DNA from 4 places in the Pseudoxanthomonas sp. GW835-FHT14C01 genome. Region 3 is predicted to be linked to each of the others. Evidence: predicted binding sites of a transcription regulator. Region 3 holds the regulator's gene; each other region holds the start of a gene.

Region 1 (3,394 bases), on a different contig from region 3:
CGGTCGTCACGGCCAACGGCGTGGACGCCACGTCGCCGAGTGCCGAGCGGGCATGCAGCACGATGCGATCGCGCGGACCGAGCGCCGCGTCCACCTCTGCCGTGTTCGGAAGGCATGCGGCCACGATGCCGACATAGGCGACCCGGCCGTCCCGAGGCGCGTTGCCCAGCGGGGTGCGGCAGCACCCCGCGTACCAGCGCAACAGCCCTCCCTCATGCAGGCACAGGCCGGCGATGTTCTCTTCGCCTGCGGTGAACACGACGCCGTCGGGATTCATCGCCACGATATCGGTGCCGCCGTTCGCGTCCATCACCTCCGGCTGGCCCAGATGGCGCGCGTACGCCTGGCAATCGCGGCAGTAGCAGGTGGCGCGCGCATACGCACGCTGCGCCTGCACCTGGCCCCGCACCTTTCCGCATCGGCAACGCAATTCGAGTGTCATGGTATGCCTCATCATGATCTTGCCTGGGCGAGCAATACCGCACGCGATATAAGCATCACGTCAAACAGGAGTGCGTTGCCTGACCGACGGGAAAACACAGGGTCTGTTCAGGCGGCATCGGCCACGGCCGGCGCTTCCATCGCCGCACTGGCGCAGGGAGCCGCCAGCGCGAGTGCGCGGGCAAGCAGGCCCGCCTTCGCCATGTCGTCCACGTCCTGCTCGTGCAACGCCAGCATCACGCGCTCGGACAGCGCCCACTCGCGCGCGACCGCACGACCGATACGGGGCGACCACCGGTGCAGGAGGCGGGCCATGGCCTCGACGTCAGGCAGCCCACGCGCGTCCCGCGCAGCCTCGTCCCGCAGTACCTGCACGACCACGATCGCACCCAGCCCCTGTAGCAGCGCCAGCAGTTGCGCGGCGAACACGTCCTCCCGGCCGGCGGCGCGCACGGCGTCCGCCGCGATCAGCGCGGCGCGCTGGGTATGGTCCCAGAGCAAGTCCGGCAGGCGGCCGAACGCGCCACCCTCCATGCGCATCACCGGCTGCATCAGCGCGACCGCGACCAGATGACGAAGCCCCTCCACGCCGACCATCGCCACGGCGCGGTCCAGGCTTTCCACAGGCGCAACGCTGCGGTACAGCGCGCTGTTCGCCAGCTTCAGCAGGTTGGCGGCCAGCGCGGGATCGCGCGCGATGATGCCGGCGATGTCGCGGCTGGAGGCATCGTCGTCGTTGAGGGTGCTGAGCAGGTGCGGCAGCAGTTGCGGGCGGCGTGGCAGGCGCTGCGGGTCCTCGGCGAACCGTTGCAGTGCGCGCCTGGCGGCGGCGATGACGGGCACGCCGCCTTCCGGAGACGGCGACGTCGCCCTATCCACGCCCGCGAGGCGCAGCAACGGTCCGGCCCAGTCGCGCGACGCCGCTTCCGGCGACAGCGGCGATGCATGCTCCTGTTCCATCTCCGGTGCGGCACGCGCCGACGGCGGCGCGATCGGCGAACGCCGGCTCCTCGACCACCAATCCGTCACTTTCGCAAGCAGCGGCACGCGTACCCGCCCTTCTTCGCTTGTTCGATCTCATGGCATCGGCCGGGCAAGAGAGATCTTTAGCGATCTTCACGGACGCTTCGCAACCTCGCGACGTTCATGAATCCCGTCATTCCGTGGTCACACGATGTTGATCCCGCATGCGCGACGGTGACGTCACGGAAGGCAGACCCACGCGCCTCCCCCATTTCCACAGGAGCTTCCATGAACACCCAGAAAAAGATCCAGCACAGCCTCAACGATCTGATCGAGATCGCTCGCGACGGCCACGGCTTCTACACCGAGGCCGCCGGCAAGGTGAAGGATGCCGAACTCGCCGCGCTGTTCACGCGCATCGCCGGCGTCAAGCAGGACATCGTGGCGCGTCTCAGCGCCACCGTCGCCGCCACGGGCGGCAAGCCCGCCACACACGGCACCCTGGTCGGCAGCATGCAGCAGTTCTACGGCAAGGTCCGTGCCGCGCTAGGCGACACCACGTACGGTTACGTCTCCGAACTGGAGGAGTCGGAAGACCGTCTGCTGAAGGCGTTCAACGAGACCATCAGCGACGAGGATACGCCGGCCGCCGCGCGTGCCGAGGCCCAGGCCCTGCTGCCGAGCGTGCGCGAGTGCCACAACGTGATGCGCGACCGCAAGCAGGTGCTCAAGCACGCCAGCTGAGCCGCATACCGGCCCGCCCGCTACGAAGCCCCGCTGCCGCGGGGCTTCTTCATGGACGTCATGCGAGGTCCAGAACGGGTGCCGCAGCCGCAGGTCAGCGGGACTTCGTGCTGCCCCTGCCCGCCTTCGACAGTCTGGCCGCCACGGCCGCCAGATCCTGCTTCATGCGGGTGTAGTCGCCCCATGGATGCTCGCCGACGCGCGCCATGCGCCGCGGCGCGGATGCCAGCGTGTAGGCGTCGCCGCCCTTGATGCGGCCCAGTTCCTCCCAGCGCAACGGCATCGCCACGGGCGCGCCCTCGCGCGCTCGCAACGAAAACGAGGCCACGCTGGTGGCGCCGCGCCCGTTGCGCAGGTAATCGATGAAGATCCGGCCCTTGCGGAATTTTTTGGTCGCGCTGGCGACATAGGCCAGCGGCTCGGACGCGGCCATCGACTCGGCGAACGCATGCGCGAAGTCCTTAACCGGCGGCCACGGGCATGCGGGTTTCAGCGGCACCACCACATGCAGGCCCTTGCCGCCGGACGTGCGCACATACGACGTCAGTCCAAGCGCGCGCAGGCGCTTGCGCACCAGCCGTGCCGCATCCACCACGCGCGCCCACGCGACGTCCGGCCCCGGATCGAGGTCAAACACGATCCGGTCCGCGAGATCGGGCGCCTGCGCCTGCGCGCCCCAGGGATGGAATTCGATCGCGTTGAACTGCGCCAGCTCCAGCAGGCCGGTTTCGTCGTTCACGACCAGATAGTCCGCGCGCGCGCCGCCCTCTTCCTCCAGCGGCACCACATCGACCCGGTCCATGCCGGGCGTGTGGTGCTTCTGGAAGAAGCACGGCCGTCCGGCGCCCTGCGGACAGCGCACGACGGACAAGGGCCGGCCTTCGATCTCCGGCAGCAACCAGCGCGCCATCGCGCGGTAATAGTCGAAGACCTGCTGCTTGGTGATGCCGCTGTCGGGGAAGACGACGCGCTCGGGGTGCGTCAGGTCCACCGGGTCGGCAACCCTGGACGTGCGGCGTGTGGCAGGCATGGCGGATCCGGTACTGACGGTGGAAGACGAGGGTTCGCGCAGGTCCGCAGGGCGCTTGTCGCGCCGGAGCGTCTTCAGCGAGGGTTGCCGCAGCAGCCCCTGGTTGCCGAGCCCGTGGTGGAAGACTTCCGCCACCAGCGTCGGCGCGACCCAGCGGGCGCGCCGCAGCTCCGGATCGTCGACCTCGACGCGCGCCGTCGGTGCGCTGCGGTCGCG
Region 2 (3,394 bases), on a different contig from region 3:
AATTCATCGCCTCCTCCCGCGAGAAGGACGCCAGCCCCGAAGCGTTCGAGCTGGAGAGCCCGCACCTGCTGGAGGTACGGTTGAACGGTCTGGTCTGGGCCAAGGCCGGCGCGATGGTGGCGCGCAAGGGGGCGGTGAAGTTCACGCGCCAGGGCGTGCTGGAGCAGGGCCTGGGCAATCTGCTGAAGAAGGCGGTCAGCGGCGAAGGCATGCAGCTGATGAAGATCGAGGGGCAGGGCCGCGTCTACCTGGCCGATGCCGGTAAGCGGATCACCCTGTTGCGGCTGGCCGGCGAATCCATCTTCGTCAACGGCAACGACGTGCTGGCGGTCGAATCGGGCATCGAAAGCCGCATCACGATGATGCGCAAGGTCGCCGGCATGCTGTCCGGCGGGCTGTTCAACGTGCGCCTCAGCGGGCACGGCATCGTGGCCATCACCTCGCACTACGAGCCGCTGACATTGCCGGTGAACGCGCAGACCGGGCCGGTGTTCACCGATCCCAACGCCACCGTGGCCTGGTCGGGCGGCCTGACGCCGGAAATCGTCACCGACATCTCGTTCGGCACGCTGCTGGGCCGTGGTTCGGGCGAAAGCATCCAGTTGCGGTTCGCGGGCGAGGGCTGGGTGGTCGTGCAGCCCTACGAGGAAGTCGCGCTGGCGCCCCGCCAGTAGCGCGGGCGCGCCGGGTCAGGCGCTGGCGCCGACCGAAACGCGGTTGCGTCCTTCGCGCTTGGCGCCGTAAAGCGCCTCGTCGGCGGCGCGCAACAGGTCGTCGACGTGGCGGAACTGTTCCAGCGCTCCCTGCGTGGCGAGGCCGGCGGAGAAGGTGATGTAGAGCGGCTGGCCGTTGACATGGGCCATCGCCGCGCCGGATACCTCGGACAGGATGCGCCGCACCACGTGCGCCGCGGCTTCCTCGTTGATGCCGGGCAGCACCACCAGGAATTCCTCGCCGCCGTAGCGGGCGACGATGTCGCTGCTGCGTACGTGCCGCATCAGCGATTTGGCGAAGTTGCGCAGCACCTCGTCGCCGACCAGGTGGCCCCAGCGGTCGTTGACCTGTTTGAAGTCGTCCAGGTCGATGAAGGCGATCGACAGCGGCCAGCCATGGCGGGTGGCGGCATCGAATTCCTTCTCCAGCACCTCTTCCAGTTGGCTGCGGTTGTAGGCGCCGGTCAGCGGATCGCGACGGACTTCCTCGGCCAGCCGGCGGGCACGGTCCTCGTGTTCGTCGGCTTCCTTGCGCGCGCGCGCGGCCTCCTGGATTTCGCGCAGGTTGCGCACCACCAGCAACTCGCGCGCCTGATCGAGCAGGGCCTGGATGCGGGCGGGCGGCGCGGGCGGCACGTCGAACATCGCGCAGACCTCGGGCAATGCCGCGATCATGTCCTCGGTCAGTGCGAGGAAGGCCGCGTAATCCAGTCCGAGCCGCGTCGCGGCCTGCAGGGCCGCCTGTCGATGGGCGTCGTCGGTCTGCGCTTCGTCCGTGCCGGCGATCCAGATATCGGCGACATGGCCCGATACCGCGACGCAGGCATTGAAGGTGGTGTCCGAAACGGGCGTCTCGCTTTCCATGATCGCTTCGCGCAGCAGCCCGGGCAGGTTCCACTGCCGCGCCAGCCAGCCGCCGACGGTGGCGTGGTCGCAGCCCAGCCATTCGCGCTCGGCCGCCAGCAGCGCCGCGTTGTCTTCGGACCGTTCGACGAGCTGCGCGTAATCGTCGCCCAGCACTTCCAGCAAGGCGAGCACGCCGATGTCCTGCAGCAGGCCGGCCAGCATCAGCTCCTCGGCCTTGCGCATGCCGGCATGCTGGCCCAGCAGGCGGCAGGCCAGCGCGGCGATCACGCTGCGGCGCCAGACCCGCTCTTGCGCCACCGGGTAGCTGCCGTTGCCGCAGCGCGCCAGCGAGAAGCCCAGCGCCAGCGTCAGCGTCGCGTTGAGTCCCAGCACGGTCAGCGCCTGCGACAGGTTCTCCACGCGGCGACGGCTGGCATAGAGCGGGGAATTGGCGATGCGCAGCATGCGCGCGCTGAGGGCGGCGTCCAGGCCGATCGCGTCGGCGGCGGTCGCCATCACCACGTCGGGATCCTGCGCCAGTTCGATGATGCGCAGCGCCACGCCCGGCGGGCTGGGCAGGTTGCGGCAGTTCGAGAGCTGGGATTCGAGTTCGGGACGCATCCGGGTGCGCACTACGCAGGAGGAAAGTGGCAGGCAGCATGCCAGCAGGCGTGACGGAATGTCAGCTTTGTAAACAGTTTCGGCGCAGGAACGGCAAACTTTAGTCGCGGGCGACGAGCGGTCGCGATGCGGCGGCGCGGCCCGCGCGCATCGCAGGAAAAGAAAAAGCCGCGGTTTCCCGCGGCTTTTCCGGTGAAGCGGATGAGGCTCGGCTTACGCCAGGCCAGCCTGCTTCATCACTTCGGCGGCGTAGTCTTCCACCACCTTCTCGATGCCTTCGCCGACCACCAGGCGCTGGAAGCCGACCACGTCGGCGCCGGCGGCCTTGACCACCTGCTCGACCGACTTGTCGCTGTCCAGCACGTACGGCTGGCCGTACAGGGTGACTTCGTTGACGATCTTGTTGATCTTGCCGGAGATGATCTTCTCCAGGATGTCGGCCGGCTTGGCCTTGTCCTTGTCCGACATCTTGGCCAGCTCGATTTCCTTCTCCTTCGCCACGAACTCGGCCGGCACGTCGGCGGCCTTGTTGTGCGGGGGATTCATCGCGGCGATGTGCATCGCCAGGCCGCGGGCCAGTTCGGCGTCGCCGCCCTTGACCTCGACCAGCACGCCGATCTTGCCGCCGTGGACGTAGGCGGCCACGTTGTTGGCGCTGTCGATCGAGACCAGGCGACGGATCTGCATGTTCTCGCCCAGCTTGGCGATGGCGGCGGCACGGGCTTCTTCGACGGTCTCGCCCGAGGCCAGCTTGGCGCTCTTCAGCGCTTCCACGTCGGCGGCGCCCGAGGTCAGCGCGGCCTGCGCGATGGCATCGGTGAAGGCGATGAAGTTGGCGTCCTTGGCGACGAAGTCGGTCTCGGAGTTGATCTCGACCAGCACGGCCTTGCCGCCGTCCTGGGCCACGGCCACGCGGCCTTCGGCAGTGACGCGGTCGGCCTTCTTGTCGGCCTTGGCCAGGCCCGACTTGCGCAGCCACTCGGCCGCGGCGTCGATGTCGGCGTTGTTCTCGGTGAGTGCCTTCTTGCACTCCATCATGCCGGCGCCGGTGCGCTCGCGCAGTTCCTTGACCAGGGAAGCGGTGATTTCCACGGGATTACCTCGGTTTAGATTGGCAAAGCCCCTCTCCCGTCGGGAGAGGGGTTGGGGTGAGGGTCCGGCGGAACCGCGACGCCTGCAGCGCCGACATGCTTACCGCACCCTCATCCGCCCTT
Region 3 (3,394 bases):
GCAGCGCGCGTCCCCCGGGGCTACAGCCCCAGGCCGGACAACAGGTCGTCGGCGTCGTCCTGCGAAAACGCGTTGCGGTCAAGACCAGCAACGGCCGGACCGGCGAGTTCTGAAGGCTTGTCGCGGTTTTTTTCCGGCGGCGGGATGCCGAGCGCGCCGAAGCCCTCGTGCACGCGGCGCACGATGCCGGCGACGCGGCGGATGATCTGCCCGGTCAGGTCCTGATAGCTCTGCGCCAGCGCCATCTCGGACAGGCCCTTGCCGATGCGGTCCACCAGCGCGGCCTGTTCGGCCGACAGGTCGGTGCTCTTCAGCTGCGTGGCGTAGCCCCGGCACTGCTCGGCCAGGTCCAGCGTCCTGTGGCTGGCCTGTTCGGTCATCTCGACCACATGGTCCAGACGCGCGCAGGCATCGTCGAGTTCGCCCGCGCCGGTCGGCGGCAGTTCGCCCAGCGTCTGCGCCAGTTCGCGGGCCAGGCGACCCAGGCCCTGCATCATCGGCTGGGTGCGCCAGGCGGCGATGGCATCCAGCTCGCGGCGCCAGCCCGCCTCGTCGCCCTGTTCCAGGGCATCGAGCGCGGTCTGAAGCTTCTCCACCAGCGCCGCGCGGGCGCCCGTGGCGTCGGCGACGGCGTTCATCAGGCGGCCGCTCCCAGGCGTTCGAAGATCTTGCCCAGCTTCTCTTCCAGCGTCTGTGCGGTGAACGGCTTGATGATGTAGCCGTTCACGCCGTTCTGCGCCGCCTCGATGATCTGTTCGCGCTTGGCTTCGGCGGTCACCATCAGCACCGGCAGCGTCTTGAAGCGGTCGTCGGCGCGGATGGCTTTCAGCAGCTCGATGCCGGTCATGCCCGGCATGTTCCAGTCGGTGACCACGAAATCGAAGCCGCCCTGGCCCAGCGCGGTCAGCGCTGTGTTGCCGTCGTCGGCCTCGGCGGTATTGGTGTAGCCGAGGTCGTTGAGCAGGTTCTTGATGATGCGGCGCATGGTGGAGAAGTCGTCCACGATCAGGATGCGCATGTTCTTGTTGGTCACGGATGCTCCGGTATTGCGTGGACGGTGGGACTGGTGGGGATATCGACCGCGGACGGGAAATGTTTAGCGGAGCTGGCGTCGGCTCGTGGGAGCGCCCCGGGGCGCTTCTGCAGGGTCATTCGTCGTCTTCCAGGCCGGCGTCGGCCTTCTCGAACACCTGCAGGCGACCGCGCAGGCGCACCATCGCCTGGCCGTGGATCTGGCAGACGCGGGATTCGCTGACGCCGAGCACCGCGCCGATTTCCTTCAGATTGAGTTCCTGCTCGTAGTACATCGACAGCACCAGCTGCTCGCGCTCGGGCAGGTGGCCGATGGCCTTGACCAGCTGCTGGCGGAACTCGCTGCGCTCCAGGTTCTGCTGCGGCGACGGCCCGCCGGTGCGCGAGGTGTTCGGTTCGCCGTGGTCGTCGATGTGCGACTCCAGACTCAGCACCTGGCCGCGCGCGGCATCCTCCATCAGGCGCAGGTATTCGGGCAGCGGCATGTCCATCGCGCTCGCCACTTCGGTGGCGATGGCGGCGCGGCCGGTACGCTGTTCGATCTCGCGCACGGTGGCGGCGGCCTGGCGGGCGCGGCGGTGGACCGAGCGCGGCACCCAGTCGCCACGGCGGATCTCGTCGATCATCGAGCCGCGGATGCGGATGGAGGCGTACGTCTCGAACGACGCGCCCTGCTCGGCGTCATAGCTGCGCGAAGCTTCCAGCAGGCCGATCATGCCGGCCTGCACCAGGTCGTCGATCTCCACGCTGGCCGGCAGGCGCGCCGCCAGGTGGTGGGCGATGCGGCGGACCAGGTCGGCGTGCTGGGTGACGAAGTCGTTCGCGCTGCCGCGTTGCACGGCGCGGTACTGGGCGGCGGCGGTGTTCATGCGGCCACCCCCCGCTGGATCAGGCGTTCGACGAAGAATTCCACGTTGCCGCGCGCCCCGACCGGCGGCTGCCAGCGGGCGGTCGTGCGCGCGATGTCGGTGATGGCGCGGGCCGACGGGCTGCCCGGATACGCCTTCACGACGGCCTGCTGGCGCTGTACGGCGCGCCGCAGCCAGTCGTCCTGCGGCACGGCGCCGAGGTAGTGCAGGGCGACGTCGCCGAGGAAGCGCTCGCAGACGCGCGCGAGCTTTTCGTACAGCTTCCGGCCCTCGTTCGGGTCGCGGACCATGTTGGCGATGACGTGCACGCGGTCCAGGCCGCGCTCGCGCGCCAGCACCTTGATCAGCGCGTAGGCGTCGGTGATCGACGCCGGCTCGTCGCAGACCACCACCACGGTGTCCTGCGCGGCCTGGCAGAAGGTCAGCACGCTGTCGGTGATGCCGGCGGCGGTGTCGACGATCATGAAGTCGAGGGCCCGCTGCAGCTCGGAGAACACGTTGACCAGGCCGACATGCTCGGCCGGCGTCAGTTCGGCCATGTGGCGGAAACCCGACGAGGCCGGCACCACCAGCACGCCTTCGGGACCTTCCAGAAGCACTTCCTCCAGGCCGCAGCGGCCGGCGACGAGGTCGGCGAGGGTGAACTTCGGCGACAGGCCGAGCAGCACGTCGACGTTGGCCAGGCCCAGGTCGGCGTCCATCAGCAGCGTGCGCTTGCCCATCTCGGCGAGCGACACTGCGAGGTTGACCGACACGTTGGTCTTGCCCACGCCGCCCTTGCCGCCGGTGATGGCGACGACGCGCACGGGATGGAAGGCGCCGGGCATCGGCGGGGTGCTGCGGGGATTGGTCTGCAGCGGGTGATCAGGCGACATGGGTGGCCTCGGTCGAGCAGGGTTCGTCGGCTTCGCGGCGCAGCTGGTCCAGCCGCAGCACGAGGTGGGCGCTGTTGGCGCGATGGAGGTCGTCGGGGACGCGCTGGCCGTCGGTCACCCAGGTCATCGGCAGCTGGTGGTCGACCACCACGCTCAGCGCGCTGCCCAGGCGGCCGGTCTCGTCCAGCTTGGTCAGCACCACGCCTTGCGGCTGCACGGCGCTGAAGCGGCGGACCACCTCGTCCAGGTCGGAGAAGTGCGAATTGGCCGGCAGGCACAGCAGGGTCTTCACCTGCCCCGAGGCGCGCAGCCAGTTGAGCTGGCCGACCAGGTTGCGGTCGCGCTGGCCCAGGCCGGCGGTATCGATCAGCACCAGCTTGTAGTCGCGCAGGCGCTCCAGCACCAGCGCCAGGGTCTGCGCGCTGTCGGCCTCGTGCACGGCGATGCCGAGCTGGCGACCGTAGCCATGCAGCTGTTCGCGGCCACCAACACGCACGGTATCGGTGGTGACCAGCGCCACGTCGCGGGCGTTGTGGCGCTGCGCGAAGCAGGCCGCCAGCTTGGCGATGGTGGTGGTCTTGCCGGCGCCGGTCGGTCCGACCAGGGCGATGACGCCGC
Region 4 (3,394 bases), on a different contig from region 3:
GGTGCTTCGCCAGGTCAGCAACGGCGTCGCCATCCGCATGGCGGTGCTGGAGATGCTGCTGGGGTGAAGGACGCTCAACGGGGTGCAAGCGCGGGCGATCGCTTTAAGAAGAAGGCATCCCGATTCCGTCATTCCGGCGAAGGCCGGAACCCAGCGACTTCAATCGCCAGAACCAAAGACACTGGTCCCGGCGTTCGCCGGGATGACGATCACTCGCGAACACGGCGCAAGAATCCCTGCGCCTTGCTCACTCCGGTGCCGCGACCACGCGGTTCTTGCCGGCTTGCTTGGCCTGGTACATGGCGCGGTCGGCGCGGGCCAGCAGCTCATCCTGCGATTCGCCCGGCTGCCAGCGCGCCACGCCGGCGCTGAACGTCACCAGGATGCCGCGCCCTTCATAGACGAGGGGCTTGTGCGCCAGGCGGTCGCGCAGGCGCTCCAGTGTGCCCATCGCTTCCAGGAAACTGGTTTCCGGCAGCAGCAGAACGAACTCCTCGCCGCCGAAGCGTGCCACGGCATCGGTGGCGCGTAGCGTGGCGCGCGCGAGCGCCACGACGTGGCAAAGCGCGGCGTCGCCGCCGAGGTGGCCGTGCGCGGCGTTGATGTGGCGGAAATCGTCGAGGTCCAGCAGCGCCAGGGTCAGCGTCTGGCCGCTGCGCAGGGCGCGGACCGATTCGCGTTTGAACAGTTCATCGAAGCCGCGGCGGTTCAATGCCTCCGTCAGCTGGTCCACGCGCACCAGTTCGGACACCGACTGCAGTTCCTGCTCCAGGTCCATCACGCGGCGTTCGGCGTCCTCCACCTCGCGGCGCGCCTCCAGCAGGCTGTCGCGCGCACGCAACGCCTGCGCCTGCACCTGCGCGGTGTCTTCCAGGATGTCTTCCATCCGCCTGCCCAGCTCGGCGATGCTGCGGCTGTCGCGCACGGCCTGCGCGTGGAAGCTGATGCGGTCGTGGAATTCGCCGGTACTGTTGGCCATGCCGTCGAGCCGCTCGACGAAGGTCACCATCATCTCCTTCATCGAGGCCTTCGACTCGGCCAGTCCCTGCTTCAGCAGGCCCTGCTTGTAGATGACCTCGCGCAGGCCGGCGCGAGTCTGCTCCAGCGCGGTGCGATCGAGCGGGCCGGCGAGCAACTGGCGCACGGCGCCGATCTGGTCCTGCAGCCAGCTGCCGTCCTCGATCAGTTCACCGACGTTCTCCAGCAGCAGGTCGAACAGGCTGCGCATCAGTTCCTGCGCGTCGTTGACTTCATGGGTGCGCAGGCCGACCTGCTGGCAGAGTTCCTTCAGGTCGTTGCCGAGCGCGGCCAGCGGCTGCGCGGGCTGCCACTGGCGCACCCGGTCGGCCAGGGCGTGCGTCTGCGGGAGCAGGGCGGCGTCCTCGCGCAGCAGGTGCTCCATGCCGCCCACCAGCAGGTGATGCAGCAGGTCGCGCAGTTGGTCGGCTTCGCCGGACAGGGGCTCGTCCTGGATCGTGCGGATGTACTTGTCGACCAGTTGGCGTAACGCGCGGCCGTAGCGCGGCCAGTCGTTGTCGGCGAGCGCGGACTGCAGGCGCTCGCCCATGCCGTGCAGTTCGCCGGGCAGGCCGGCGACGCCGTCGGCGAAGGCGGACAGCAACGCGCCGGGTTCCTCGGCGTGCGCGAACAGGGCCTGCAGTTGCGCGCTGCTGATCGCGGTCTTCGGGCCGACCCCCCTGGTCGTGGCGAGCTCGCGCGAGGCCGGTGCGTCCGCCTCGCGGCGTCGCGACCACAGCCGGCGGAAGCCGCCGGTAACACCCGAATTGTCGTCGGCCACATCAGCCATGCGCGTCGCTCTCACGGCCATGGGCGGGTGCCCGTCAGCCACCAGGGGATGCCGGGTTATCGGCCGCCAGGGGCGCAGGTTGAGGGAGGGCGGGTTCGGTCGCTGAAAAAGCCGCGGAAGCGTGACGCAGGACGCGCCGGCGCCGGCTCAGCGGGCGTCCGGCGTGAAGCGGGCCTCGGCTTCCTCGACGATGGCCAGCTGGGCGGCGGCTTCGCCGTTGCCTGCCGCGGCGGCTGCGCGGACCTGGTCCAGCGTCGGGTGCGACACGATCAGCAGCAGGTTGCCGCACGGTGGGCAGGCGTAGTCGGTGACGGCGTCGTGCAGTTCCATCGCCATCGCCCGGCTGTCGCCCTGCCAGCCGCAGGGACAGGCCAGGGTGCGCTCGCGCCAGCCGGCGGTGAAGTAGTCGGGAACCAGTTCGGCCACGCTCAGCGCCCGCGGCGCTGGGCGAACAGCCAGTCCCACATCGGGGCGTAGGCGTAGGTCGCGTCCCAGCTGTTGTGGTTGGCGTCGGGGAACTCGGTGTAGCGGGCGTCGCGCGCGCCGGCGGCCTTCAGGGCAGCCTCCATGCGTCGCGACTGCGATGGCGGCACCACGTTGTCCTGGCCGCCGTGGAAGATCCACACCGGCACGTCCTTCAGGCGCTGGGCGGCGGCCGCGAACGGATCGGCGGCATTGCCGACGCTGTGCGCGCGCAGGCCCGGGCGTGCATCGGTCCAGTCGACGGTGATGCCGCCGCAGACCGGTACCAGCGCGGCGAAGCGGGTGGGTTGCTGCATCGCCAGTTCCCAGGTGCCGTAGCCGCCCATGGACATGCCGGTCAGCGAGACACGGTCCGGGTCGCCGTCGAACTCGCGCATCGCCGCGTCCAGCGTGGCGAAGGCGATCGGGCCGGCCGACTCGGTCCACTCGGTGTCTTCGGGCGCCTGCGGGAACACCACCACGGCCGGGAACGTGTCGGCATGCTGGCGCAGGTAGGGCCCCAGGCCAGCCATCGTCTGCTTCACCCCGTCGCTGCCGCGCTCGCCCGAACCGTTGAGGAACAGCACCACCGGCGGCTTGCCGCTGCGGAAGCGCGCGGCGGGCACGAACACCTGGTAGCGGTAGGTCTTGCCATCGACCGTGACTTCGCGCGTGACGAATTCGCCGGTCGGGTTCATGGGAGCGGTGGTGGTGCAGGCGGTCATCAGGATCAGCAGCAGGCCCAGGCAGGCGGTGGCGAGAGAGCGCATGGTGGTGGCGGTCCAAGGGTAACGGGCGGCAGCATACCCCGAGGCGAAAGAAGAACGGGTGGGCTCCGGCCATGTCAGCGTTCGGGATCGGATGGAGGCAGGTCGTCGCGCATCCGCACGAAACGGGCGAACCGCGGCAGTCCGGTCGAAGTGAGGCCGTTGTAGCGGTAGGTCAGCCATGCGCCGAGCCGTGGCGGCGTAGCCCGTTGCGCATCGGTGAAGCCGGTGCCGAGACGGAAGCTGCGCCCGTCGCGCGTGCGCACCTGCAGCGCTCCCATCATGCCCTCGTACTTGCCTTTGCCGGGCAGGTGCGCGACGACCTGCGCCTCCGCGTCTTCGTAGGGCTTGTACTTGA

The links. Region 3 encodes FliA, which starts transcription of late flagellar genes. Its sites were predicted from a motif close to TAAAGTTTNNCNNNCNNNGGCCGATAA; they were not measured.
Region 1: a site for FliA is predicted at 1,524-1,550, ahead of AC1Q5B_RS11555 (HDOD domain-containing protein). Genes of this name have one in related genera too.
Region 2: a site for FliA is predicted at 2,257-2,283, ahead of AC1Q5B_RS14905 (GGDEF domain-containing protein). Genes of this name have one in related genera too.
Region 4: a site for FliA is predicted at 1,864-1,890, ahead of AC1Q5B_RS13470 (GGDEF domain-containing protein). Genes of this name have one in related genera too.

Annotation. Positions count from the first base shown of each region.
Region 1 is NZ_JBXAGB010000002.1:994,350-997,743, reverse strand. Features, by position in the region: gene AC1Q5B_RS11560 (DUF6151 family protein) at 1-442, opposite strand, end outside; gene AC1Q5B_RS11555 (HDOD domain-containing protein) at 550-1,488, opposite strand; gene AC1Q5B_RS11550 (PA2169 family four-helix-bundle protein) at 1,693-2,148, shown strand; gene ligD (DNA ligase D) at 2,243-3,394, opposite strand, start outside.
Region 2 is NZ_JBXAGB010000003.1:336,698-340,091, forward strand. Features, by position in the region: gene AC1Q5B_RS14900 (AIM24 family protein) at 1-674, shown strand, start outside; gene AC1Q5B_RS14905 (GGDEF domain-containing protein) at 690-2,180, opposite strand; gene tsf (translation elongation factor Ts) at 2,394-3,272, opposite strand.
Region 3 is NZ_JBXAGB010000005.1:18,316-21,709, forward strand. Features, by position in the region: gene AC1Q5B_RS19390 (protein phosphatase CheZ) at 21-638, opposite strand; gene cheY (chemotaxis response regulator CheY) at 638-1,018, opposite strand; gene AC1Q5B_RS19400 (RNA polymerase sigma factor FliA) at 1,149-1,901, opposite strand; gene AC1Q5B_RS19405 (MinD/ParA family protein) at 1,898-2,776, opposite strand; gene flhF (flagellar biosynthesis GTPase FlhF) at 2,766-3,394, opposite strand, start outside.
Region 4 is NZ_JBXAGB010000003.1:26,780-30,173, forward strand. Features, by position in the region: gene AC1Q5B_RS13465 (aspartate carbamoyltransferase catalytic subunit) at 1-67, shown strand, start outside; gene AC1Q5B_RS13470 (GGDEF domain-containing protein) at 248-1,807, opposite strand; gene AC1Q5B_RS13475 (hypothetical protein) at 1,955-2,233, opposite strand; gene AC1Q5B_RS13480 (carboxylesterase family protein) at 2,236-3,039, opposite strand; gene AC1Q5B_RS13485 (DNA ligase) at 3,114-3,394, opposite strand, start outside.